Regions from separate parts of the Paenibacillus sp. TY11 genome, predicted to be linked through region 2. Evidence: riboswitches for the same ligand, from Rfam matches in the RefSeq annotation. Region 2 holds a riboswitch; each other region holds the start of a gene.

Region 1 (3,021 bases), on a different contig from region 2:
AGCGGCATGCCTTGATGGAGGGAGCGCTTGGTATGGAAGGCGTGGAACGTTTCGTACGCAAGGATACAGTGGAGCGTATTCATGAATGCGTGCTTGCGGCGCTGTCGCTGGAATCGGAACCGATTGATCCGAGATTGTAGTTAACAAAGGAGGGATTTAGATGGGTATGGGTACACCGTTGATTGATATTGGTGTGAATTTGATGCACCGTTCGTTTCATGCCGATCGGGAGCAGGTCGTAGAGAGAGCGGCAGCCGTAGGGATTTCACCGCTGATTATTACCGGGACCAGTCTCCGCAGCAGTCGGGAGGCTTCTCAGTATGCAGCACGTTATCCGGGCAAGCTGTATGCGACGGCTGGCGTGCATCCCCATGATGCCAAAGACTGCAATGCGGATACGATTCAGCAGCTCCGCCAGTTGGCGGGTCAGCCGCAGGTCGTATCCATAGGGGAATGCGGACTGGACTATAACCGTGATTTTTCTCCGCGTGATGTGCAGCGCCGATGGTTTGGGGAGCAAATCCAACTGGCGGGTGAGCTGAATATGCCGTTATTTCTGCATGAACGAGATGCGCATGAGGATTTTGTCGCTATGCTGCGGGAGCATCAAGGGCTTGTCGATAAAGCGGTGGTGCATTGTTTTACCGGCACTGCACAGGAATTGCATACGTATGTAGAAATGGGACTGTATATCGGTATTACCGGCTGGATTTGCGACGAACGGCGCGGCAAGCATCTGCGTGAACTGGTCAGGGATATTCCTTTGGACCGCCTGATGATTGAAACGGATGCTCCATTTTTGACCCCGCGTAATCTGCCCGTGAAGCCGAAAGAAGGGCGTAATGAGCCGATTTATCTCGCTCACATTGCTGCTACGGTTGCCGAATGTACAGGCCGAAGCATGATGGAGATCGAAATCGCGACGACGGAGACGGCCAAACGTTTCTTCAGATTATAGGATTGTCAAAGCCATAGATAAGGTATATATTATAGTGAATTAAAAAGCATTGTCGGGAGCTTGAGAAAGTCAGGCTGAGAGGGTGGCCCTTGCCACTGACCGTGAAATCTGATCTGGGTAATGCCAGCGTAGAGAAACTTAGAACACTATACAGGAATGCCGCTTGTTTTGCGGTTGTCGTAGATTCAATGTATGTCCTATAATCAAGCTATACGCCTGCGGGACTGCAAAATGCTACTTACATCCATGGAGCATTTTGCTTTGACCCTGACTTTGGCTTGGTATCAGTGCAGTAGTTTAGTCTACTGGTTATATAAGGCATATCGACGAATGATGTTTTGTATGGTGCTTCACCTTTTACTGCGCATAAAGCTTGCCTGGAGATTCAGCTCCAGACAAGCTTTTTTTATGGCCATGAGGCCGATTTTAATGAAAAAGGGGAGCATATCATAATGAATACTGCTGTAAGAGCGTCCAAAGGGTTGAAGCTGACAGATATTTTGGTCACGATTGTGATATCTGTTGTGTTCGGGTTGGTCTATAAAATATGGGGGCCTGCCTATGATTTGATGAAACCATTCGGTCTGCACGCCGAGCAACTGATGTATGGCATGTGGTTTATGGCAGGCACGTTTGCTTATCTCATCATTCGCAAGCCGGGGGTTGCGATTTTGGCAGAAGTGGCAGCGGCAACGGTCAGTGCTTTTTTGGGAAGCGAATGGGGAATGTCCACCTTGTACTATGGCCTGATCCAAGGCTTGGGAGCAGAGCTGTTCTTTGCGGCTTTTCTGTATCGGAACGCAAACCTGTGGGTCACTTCACTAGCTGCGGCCGGGGCGGCTGTCGCTTCTCTGATTTTAGACTTCAGCTATGGGTATATTGATCAGCTATCGACCTGGAACTATGTTTTGTATATTGGGTTTCGCATGATTGGCAGCATTGTGATTGCCGGAGTATTCGCGTTCTATCTGGCTGAGGCACTGGAGGTAACCGGGGTCACGCGAAGTTTGAGACCTGCAACGGAACAAGATTATAAGGGGTTGGATTGATGAGTTGGGCAACCGAAGATGTGGTGGCTTCGATCACCCGTCTTCGGTTGAAATTCCCCGGTGAGCAGGAGCTGCTTTTTCACAATATGTCTTTGTCTGTCCACAAGGGGGAAAAGCTGCTGCTGCTTGGACCGAGCGGATGCGGCAAATCAACGCTACTTCAAGTGTTAAGTGGTCTGATTCCACGCATGATAGAAGTGCCTATGAAATGGGATGCTGCCGTAATTCCGGCTCTTTCCGGTATTGTATTTCAAGATCCCGATACGCAGTTTTGTATGTCGTATGCAGACGAGGAACTGGCTTTTGTGTTGGAAAATAATCAGGTTCCCCGGGAACAGATGCGATCTCGTATTCGCGAGCTGCTGGTACAGGTTGGTCTATCGACGGATGATATACACATGCCCATTGGCAGCATGTCACAGGGAATGAAGCAGCGGCTGGCGATTGCGTCTGTGCTGGCTATGGAGCCAGAAGTGCTTTTTCTGGATGAGCCGACGGCTTTGTTGGACGAGGAAGGCACCACACAGGTATGGGATACCATTCGCAACATTTCGGTAGACCAGACACTGGTGATCGTAGAGCATAAAATTAATGAAATTGTCCATGATGTGGATCGGATTGTGGTGCTTTCTGCTCAAGGGGAGATCATTGCGGACGGAAGGGCGGAAGAAGTATTTCATATGCATCGGCAGGCATTGTCCGAGTACGGTGTGTGGTATCCGGGGGTATGGAATGAATCGTCTTCACCACGTTGGAGTGAATCGGTGACGCAGCAGAATGGTGCGGGACGTGTCGATCGTCCGTCCACCTCGGCACCTAAAACTGATTTGCTGGAGCTGGAACAGTTTAGCGGCCTTCGGGGTTTAAGTTCAGTCATTCATGTGGAGCAAGCGCAGGTGAAGCCTGGCGACTGGATTGGCGTGGTCGGTGAAAACGGGGCTGGTAAAAGCTCGCTTCTGCTCTCCATGATGCGCTTACTTCACACACAGGGACGTTATAGCGTGCGCGGAGTTG
Region 2 (3,021 bases):
TGACAACCATCGTATTGAGCGCCCGCGCAGCCCGAACTGCCAGATCGACATTGTCGCTGCTCGCACTGTCACCGACATCTACGCCTTTAATCTCACGGGCTTCTCCGACAAGATGGGCGACTTCGGCCGCGTTGCCCCGCACTAATGAGATTTTGACTTCACTCAGGATTCGCAGTGCTGCCTCGGTTCTAAAGCTAGTCGCTCCCGCACCGACCGGATCTAGCAGGACCGGAACGCCATGTGCATTCGCCGATTGTCCAGCAATGATCATGGCATCTACCAGTTCGCGGTTCAGTGTACCGATGTTTAACACGACGGCGCCCGCTATTTTTGCCATATCTGCAACTTCCTCAGGTGCATAAGCCATCACTGGCGAAGCGCCCAGCGCATACAGGCCGTTGGCTGTAAAGTTGGTGACCACCATGTTGGTCATATTGTGAACGAGTGGCTTGTTGTTTTGTACCTTTGTCAGGAGTTTTGAACAACCTTTTTCCCATGTACTCATCATGTTTATCCTCTCTCATCTATTAAAATCGCAATTTACGTCAGCATCTGTAGTTCGATGGTCAATGGGGCATTAACCGTACTTTACGCATCGAATCGCCAGGCTGATTATTCCAAGACCGCAGCCTGCATCTGGACTGGCCATTCTTCCTGTTTATAAGCCATATCCCAGAACCTATATTCCAGCTGGCAGCTCAGCATAAAATGCTCAATCATCCGTTCCCGCTCAGCAGCCGTTGCGCCTTCCGCCCAAGCATCTACACGGTCTCGGAACTTGACTGTTGTATCTTCAAGCTGGTTTCCATAGAAGCAAATCCATTCATAGAACGGATGGGACTCATCCGGCCTTACTTCATCCAGCAGCCTGTGGCCAATCTCAACATACGTCCACATACACGGCAGCAGCACAGCCATGATCTCGCCCAGACTGCCCTCATGCGCGACCGTCAGCATGTGACGGATATAATGATGAGCCGACGGAGCGAGCGGATATCCCTGCAACTCTTCATAGGTCACACCTGCGACAGCACAGAAATTTTGATGCGGATGAACCTCGCTGTGGAGAATAAAAGAGATCTGTTCGTTAAATACAGCCATGTCCTCCCGGCTCGTGCATTTGGAGATCGCGATTCCATATATCCGCATGTAGGCATTCAAATATTCAAAGTCCTGTTTTACATAGTGAATCAACTGTTCCCTTGCTAAACTTCCTGCAGCAATACCTCTTACAAAGGGATGCTCAAAAATCGCTTGAAAAATGCTATCCGCCTGCCGACGGAGCTCTTGCGTAAAACTCATTTTCCCCACCTCCAACAAAAATGGAGAACAAGAAGTCCCGTAAGATACAATTCCCGGAACAACGCTAAAAAGCCGCCCCGAAAAACTGGAGCGGCTTCATTATAGGCACAATACGCAAAAAAAGCATGTGAGCTTATATACGAAGGCTCCACTTTCCTACGCTAGTACGAACTAGATCAGGTTCCAAGGGTCCAAGATACGTTCTTGTCTCAGCCATAGTGGCTCCCCTAGTGGACTTCCTATTCTTTTGAGTATTACTGTACATTCGTTCATACGTTATGTCAAACCGTTGCCGGAACGCTGTATCCTGCCTGTCAGAACAGGCAATTCCCAGTGAAGCATTAGTGAGGGTGATGTATTGCACTTTCCACTGCTTTGACCTTCGTATATTCCGGTTTCCACATCGCATCTCGTATAGCTTGTTCCACATCTGAAATGTGTGCCTGAGCTACCTGATCCTGAATCGCGGCTTTCGCAACCGCAACCGCAACAGCGTACGAAACATCACGTAATTTTCGGATATGAGGGAGAAGCGCACCGCCAAGCTTATTCGAATCTACACCATTGGCAACGGCATCTGCTGCGGCTGTAAACATCGCAGGTGTGAACCTTTTGGCTTGAACCACAATCGCACCCAGACCAAGTCCCGGAAAAACAAAGGCATTGTTCGCCTGTCCAATTTCAAATTTCGTACCGTTATAGTTGACGGGCTCAAAGGGACTTCCGGTAGCGATCAGTGCTTTGCCATCGGTCCACCGGATCAAATCCTCGGGTACCGCTTCTGCAAGATTTGTAGGATTGGACATGGGCATAATGATCGGGCGTTCTACATGCTTCGCCATCTCCTTGATGATCTCCTCAGAAAAGGCACCTGCTACACCGGAAGTTCCAATCAAAATCGTAGGTTTCACCTGACGGATGACCTCCAGCAGCGGTATTTTGCCGTCATCCGACCGGGCCCATGAGCTGACTTCTTCCTTTTTACGCACATACGGTTTCTGATAGTCTAATATTTCTTCCATATCTTCCGTTAACAGCCCGCGATAATCAAAGGCCCAAAAGAACTTGAATGAATCTTCCGCGGGAAGGCCGTCCTCGATCATAGCACCCCGAATTTGATCAGCGTTACCGATACCTGCCGCCCCGGGGCCGAAGACAAGGATTTTTTGTTCACGCAGTGGAGTCTTGGTGACACCTACCGCCGAAAGAATCGCAGCCAAGGTCACCGCTCCTGTACCTTGTATGTCATCGTTGAAGGTGAGAATGCTTTGACCGTATTTTCCTATAATATGGCGTGCGTTCACGCTACCCACATCTTCCCAATGTAAAAGCGCCTTCGGGAATTGCGTTAACGTTTTGCTGATAAAAGTATCAATAAACTGATTGTAGGCTTCTCCGCGAACCCGTTTATGGCGGTTTCCGATGTACAGCGGATCGTTCAATAGCTTTTCATTATTCGTGCCCACATCCAGTACAATCGGCAGCACCCGCCCGGGATGAATGCCTGCTGCAGCCGTATACACAGCAAGCTTGCCAATAGCAATGTTAATCCCCCCGACACCCCAGTCACCAATCCCCAAAATACTTTCGGAATCCGTCACGACGATCAGGTCCACATCCTCGCCGCTCAAACCAGAGTTATAGAATGCTTGTCCAATGCCGTTCGGGTTATCTATCGACAAATATACGCCCCCAGGGCGATTGTACTCGTGACTGTAT
Region 3 (3,021 bases), on a different contig from region 2:
AAGGTGCTTCTTGCTAAGTTGCTGTTGGAAAAGCCAAATGTATTGCTGCTGGATGAGCCTACCAACTATTTGGATGTAGAGCATATTGAATGGCTTACGCGATATTTGAAGGATTATCCCTATGCTTTTATCCTTATTTCACATGATACTGAATTTATGAACCAGGTCGTTAATGTTATTTACCATCTTGAATTTGCCAAGATGACCCGTTATTCAGCTAACTATGAAAAGTTTCTTGAAATGGCGGATCTGAACAAAGCTCAGCATATTGATGCTTATGAGAAGCAACAGGACTTTATTAAGAAACAGGAAGATTTTATTCAGCGTAATAAAGCGCGTGCATCTACATCAGGCCGAGCAAAGAGCCGTGAAAAGCAACTTAATCGGATCGAACGTATTGATAAGCCTGAAGAAGCCGCGAAGCCAACCTTTCAATTCAAAGAAGCACGTGCGAGCGGAAAGACGGTATTTGAGGGTATTGATTTTGAGATTGGTTATACACATGCCCTTTTGCCTAAAATGTCCATGACGATTGAACGTGGCGAAAAGATTGCAATTGTCGGCTACAACGGAGTCGGTAAATCGACATTGCTCAAAACCATTCTGGGAAAAATTCCACCAATCAGCGGTAAAACCTATCAAGGTGATTTTTTGCAGCCCGCTTATTTTGAGCAGGAAGTAAAGGCGGAGAAAATTACACCGATTGACGATGTGTGGAATGAATTCCCGCATTTGAACCAGCATGAAGTACGAGCGCATTTGGCGCGCTGCGGTTTGAAGAATGAGCATATCACGCGTCCGCTATCTGCGCTCAGTGGTGGAGAACAGGCCAAAGTCCGTCTTTGCAAACTGTTAATGCGTGAAAGCAACTGGGTACTGTTCGATGAGCCTACCAACCACTTGGATGTCAAAGCAAAGGATGAGCTGAAACGTGCCTTGAAGGAATACAAAGGGACCGTATTGCTTGTATCTCACGAACCGGACTTTTACGAGGATTGGGTAACCAAAACGTGGAATGTGGAAGAGTGGTCCAGTAAAGTTAATTAAAATCAACTAAAATCCAGTTCAAGCATATTTCACACGAAGTGGGGTTTGCAGAATTAGAAAAATATGCTAAGCTATCTTTAGCTGATACAATAAAATAGTCACACTAGGGGAGCCGCCCATGCGGCTGAGACGGAATAAATGGATTTCGGACCCTTTGCACCTGATCTGGGTTATGCCAGCGTAGGGAAGTGAGCGCCGTACAAACAAGGTAACATCATCTTTACTTTTGTTTGTGCGTGGGACGATATACGTATACGGATATAATTATCCGTTCGATTATTGGACGTTCGTTAAACCACTTCCTTTGGGGAAGTGGTTTTTTACGTTTCGTTCATTTTAATTTGTTCGAGCTACCGTAGACGGATTCACATACAATCCCCTTTCATTACTGCTGGTAAACGTGGCTGGTTAAGCTTAGATCCATTAGTCCAATGTGAGGTGAAGATAAGATCGAATTACACGCAATTACGATGGAAAAGGGCACTCTTGCACAAGCGGTCCAAGTGGCTGCTGCTATTTGTCCGTATGTTCATTATGTACACGCACGTTTGAAGCAGAAGGGTGCCTCTGCATTGCTTTCTTTGACTCGCAGCATGGTGGAACAAGAAGTTCCTTTGCAGCAAATTGTAGTAAATGACCGTGTGGATGTAGCTTTACTTACCTTGGCCGGAGCTGTCCAGCTACCAGCTAATGGATTGCCTGTTGTGGATGTGAAAAGCCTACTTCCAAAGGGTACACGCTGTGGAGTGTCTGTACATTCCTTGGAGGAGGCGCAGACTGCCGAACGGGCAGGAGCGGACTATGTACTCTATGGTCATGTATATGAGACCCATTGTAAGCCCGGTGTTGTACCACGGGGGATAGTACAGCTTGAGCACATATGCAGGCTGTCGAACATTCCTGTGATTGCGCTGGGCGGCATACAACCGCACCATATTCCGGAGCTGTATATTGCAGGAGCAAGCGGAATTGCGGTGATGTCTGGTATATGGGAGGCCGAGTCACAAGTTGCAGCTGCGATGGAATATAGGCGAATGGCAGATCTTGTAGTTCACAGCTTGTAGCTGGGAAACGAGATTAGAAGAAAGCTGAAAGCAGAATGGTTTATGGAGAGGAGACACGGAACAAATGCTAAAGATACACACAGAGACAAAAGCGATAGGACACGCTGAATGCTTGGTCATAGGTGGAGGTGTCATCGGCAGTTCCATTGCTTATCATGTGGCTAAGGAGGGACGAAGTACGATCATGCTGGAACGATTGATCCCGGGTGAGGGAGCCTCAGGAGCAGCGGTTGGAATGCTGGCAGCGGAAAGCGAAGAGTTCACCAACCCTGAGATGGCACGATTTGCTCACACAAGTCGAGATGCATTCCCTGAGCTTGTCTGTGACCTGGAGCGTTTGTCCGGTATATCAGTGGAATTCCGTACAGAAGGATTTGTGACCCCTTTCCGTTCGGAAGCTGAGGGTCAAAAACGCTGGAAAGCTGCTAATATGCGTGAGGATGATCGTCCTATGTGGTGGGATGCCAGGGAGTTGGCCCGACGGATTCCGGGTTTGGATGATCAAGCGATCGGGGCTATATATCGTTCAAAGGAGACACAAGTGGCCCCTGTCCAGCTTTGCCGTGCTTATGCGGGAGCAGCTGCGGTGCTGGGAGCAACGGTATGGTCTGGTACCCAAGCAGAGCAACTGGTCATACAGGATGGTCGAGTTTGCGGTGTACGAACAGATAGTGGATTTTTTTCCTGCGATCAGGTCATTATTGCCGGAGGCTTGGATAGCATGAAATTGCTAGAGCAGGTTGGGTTTGATTATCCACTTTATCCGGTCAAGGGCGAAGCGGTAGCAGTCTCCTTAAAGGATCATCCGCTGGAATATACCATTTATACCGATGATATTTACCTCGTGCCTAAACAGAATAACGAGCTTTGGATTGGGGCAACGAGCCTTCCGCTTCAATATGACAAAGAG
Region 4 (3,021 bases), on a different contig from region 2:
CCAGCCTTGTACCATGCGACTACCATCCTTGGCAGGGAAGCTGACTTCCTCATAAGGCATGCTTTTGGCCTGCATCGGATTAGAGTACAACGGTGCGACGGTGGGATTCGTAAGCACCCATGCGATGTAAGCATGCAGGGCAATAAAACAAAACAACAGAAAAAAGACGACCGACAGCAGCAGAGCAATCACAACGTGCTTGAACCGCAGCAGACGGGGATTAAAGAGTGGGGTGGACGGCTCCTGAACAGCGGTCTGTAGCTGAGAGTTGCGCTGGGATGTCGAAATCATGTAAGAGCCTCCTTATATAAAATTGATCTTCGTTTCATAGAATTTAGGTATAATTCCACTTGAAAATGGTAGTGTATATCCATATAGATACCTATTATCGTATGATGGGTATTATCCAAAGTCAACGCCCGAACCGGAAAAGTAAAAATGATGCAAAGAATTGTCGATGTTTGTTCTCGTTCTGTAATATGGTTGTCACAAAAACATCGGTTTACAGTAGCCGCGACTATTCTATATAATTTATGTAACCATGTTTCATAGTGTGAAACGAATATGGATACAAGAGGAGCGGTTCACGATGGAAGACCGTAAATTAACCGTTCGCGCTGTAGAGCGTGCACTTGATATACTGCTGTGTTTTACCGCAGATTCGGATCTTGGCCTGACGGAGATTGCCTCCAGAATTAGTCTACATAAAAGCACTGTTCATCGGCTGCTGACTACGTTGGAGGATCGGGGCTTTGTCGTTCGAAATGCTGAAACGGAAAAATATCGGCTTGGCTTCCGCATATGGGAGCTTTCCACACATCTGTCCCAAAGCGACGAGCCGGCGGTGTTGTTACAGCCTGCAATGGAAGGACTACGTGATCGTCTGGGCGAGACGGTCAGCTTGTACTTACGGGACGGCAGTATGCGTATTCGCATACAAGCCGTGCAGAGCAATCAGGCGATCCGCAGGGTTGCGCCTGTGGGTGCGCGTATGCCGCTGGCTGTGGGGGCCTCCAGCAAGGTGCTGGCGGCCTTTATGCCGCCGCAGGAGCTGGAAGCCCTGCTAAGCGGGGATGAATGGCCGCCCTCGGTAGACCCCGAGGTCTATAAAGCCCAGTTACAGGACATTCGCGAGAAGGGCTATGCGACCAGCTATGAAGAACGGGAGCCAGGAGCTGCTGCTGTGGCCGCGCCTATTGTGAACCGGAAGGGACAGGTCGCTGCGGCTTTATCTGTATCCGGTCCGGTCAGCCGACTTGCGCCGGAGACGCTTCATGATTTTGCTCCGATTTTGATCGAAGCGGCGAAGGAAATGGGGCTTATGCTTCCGTAACAGGAATGAATAAAGTTGAAGCAATCAGAGTGATTTGGAGCGCCTCCTTGGTAAAAGGGAGCATAGAAGGGTTGCCAAAGCAATAAATTTAAAGTAGTCTGATAAGGATGGCGGGATGACTGTTATAGCCGCCTCATGTGAATAGAAGTATCACAGTTACTGGGGGAGCCTGTAATGCCGGGCTGAGATGGAATCGTGCAAGATTCCGGACCCTTTGCACCTGATCTGGATCATACCAGCGTAGGGAAGTAATCGGCCATTGAAATGTATACGCAGCTGCTGTCTACGGTAGCGCATTGGAATATGATTATTCCACGTGCGCACTGTCTGGATAGCTGCCTCGTTAGATTAGCCGGTTCCCTGGGGAACCGGCTTTTTTGCATAGATCAGCCACCCTCAGAATGGTTTCCGGATCGGTGTGTCATTTCAACGAAACGGGAGGAATGGACAATGAAACCGACAGAAACAGAAGGAACAAAAGGAACAGAAGTAAAATCAGCAGAAGTAAGGTTGACAGGAACAAGGGAAGTAGAAGCAGAGAAGACAAACGCGGAGCAAGCCGGTGGGGTAAAGCCCTTTCCGGGGAGCCGCAAGGTATATATTCAAGGTTCACGGCCGGACATTGCCGTGCCAGAGCGTGAAATCGCGCTGCACCCCACGCATACGCCGCAGGGTACGGAGCATCATGAGCCATTGCGAGTGTACGATACGAGCGGTCCGATGACTGATGAAAACTATCAGGTCGATATCCGTCAGGGCTTGCCTCCATTACGGCGAGCTTGGGCACTGGAACGGGGCGATGTGGAGGCTTACGAGGGACGCGCCGTCAAGCCGGAGGATAATGGACTAAAGCCCGGCTCCAAACGGGAGACGGTTGAATTTCCTGGCGTGACCAACCGTCCGCTTCGTGCTTCGCAGGGGCGCACGGTGACGCAAATGCATTATGCGCGGCAAGGGATCATTACACCCGAAATGGAATTTGCGGCTATCCGCGAAGGGGTAGAGCCCGAGTTTGTACGGCAGGAGTTGGCGGCTGGACGAGCCATTTTGCCTTCGAATATCAATCATCCGGAAAGTGAGCCGATGGTGATTGGACGTCATTTTCACGTGAAGATCAATGCGAACATTGGTAATTCTGCGGTTACGTCCTCCATCGAGGAGGAAGTGGAGAAAATGACCTGGGCTGTGCGCTGGGGCTCGGATACGGTTATGGACCTGTCCACGGGCCGCAATATCCATACGACGCGCGAATGGATCATCCGGAATTCCCCGGTGCCGATTGGAACTGTACCGCTGTATCAGGCACTTGAAAAGGTGAACGGTGAAGCAGAGGCACTGACGTGGGAGTTGTATCGCGATACGCTGATTGAGCAGGCGGAGCAGGGCGTAGACTATTTTACGATTCATGCGGGCGTGTTGCTGCGGTATATTCCGATGACGGCGAGCAGAATGACGGGAATTGTGTCCCGGGGCGGGTCGATCATGGCAGCCTGGTGCCTTGCGCACCATCAGGAAAACTTTTTGTATACGCATTTTGATGAAATTTGCGAAATTATGAAAGCCTATGATGTGGCCTTTTCTCTCGGGGATGGACTGCGTCCGGGTAGTATTTATGATGCGAATGATGAAGCACAGTTTGCAGAGCTGGAAACGTTGGGCGAGCTAACGCAAATCGCATGGAAGCATGA

What was found. A riboswitch is a leader RNA that binds a small molecule or an ion and turns the genes downstream of it on or off. The one in region 2 is predicted to bind thiamine pyrophosphate.
Region 1: it holds a riboswitch for thiamine pyrophosphate, as region 2 does, so the genes downstream of both, AC6EJC_RS24210 (ECF transporter S component) here and tenA (thiaminase II) in region 2, are expected to answer to the same signal.
Region 3: it holds a riboswitch for thiamine pyrophosphate, as region 2 does, so the genes downstream of both, AC6EJC_RS08085 (thiamine phosphate synthase) here and tenA (thiaminase II) in region 2, are expected to answer to the same signal.
Region 4: it holds a riboswitch for thiamine pyrophosphate, as region 2 does, so the genes downstream of both, thiC (phosphomethylpyrimidine synthase ThiC) here and tenA (thiaminase II) in region 2, are expected to answer to the same signal.

What each region holds. Positions count from the first base shown of each region.
Region 1 is NZ_JCBAIQ010000030.1:20,807-23,827, reverse strand. It holds gene AC6EJC_RS24220 (polynucleotide kinase-phosphatase) at 1-140, shown strand, start outside; gene AC6EJC_RS24215 (TatD family hydrolase) at 161-958, shown strand; TPP riboswitch at 1,001-1,110, shown strand; gene AC6EJC_RS24210 (ECF transporter S component) at 1,411-2,007, shown strand; gene AC6EJC_RS24205 (ABC transporter ATP-binding protein) at 2,007-3,021, shown strand, end outside.
Region 2 is NZ_JCBAIQ010000043.1:15,213-18,233, reverse strand. It holds gene thiM (hydroxyethylthiazole kinase) at 1-505, opposite strand, end outside; gene tenA (thiaminase II) at 613-1,302, opposite strand; TPP riboswitch at 1,439-1,541, opposite strand; gene AC6EJC_RS26115 (NAD-dependent malic enzyme) at 1,644-3,021, opposite strand, start outside.
Region 3 is NZ_JCBAIQ010000006.1:98,893-101,913, forward strand. It holds gene AC6EJC_RS08080 (ABC-F family ATP-binding cassette domain-containing protein) at 1-1,047, shown strand, start outside; TPP riboswitch at 1,143-1,251, shown strand; gene AC6EJC_RS08085 (thiamine phosphate synthase) at 1,518-2,111, shown strand; gene thiO (glycine oxidase ThiO) at 2,176-3,021, shown strand, end outside.
Region 4 is NZ_JCBAIQ010000024.1:34,184-37,204, forward strand. It holds gene AC6EJC_RS22270 (alpha/beta hydrolase) at 1-291, opposite strand, end outside; gene AC6EJC_RS22275 (IclR family transcriptional regulator) at 590-1,333, shown strand; TPP riboswitch at 1,485-1,597, shown strand; gene thiC (phosphomethylpyrimidine synthase ThiC) at 1,784-3,021, shown strand, end outside.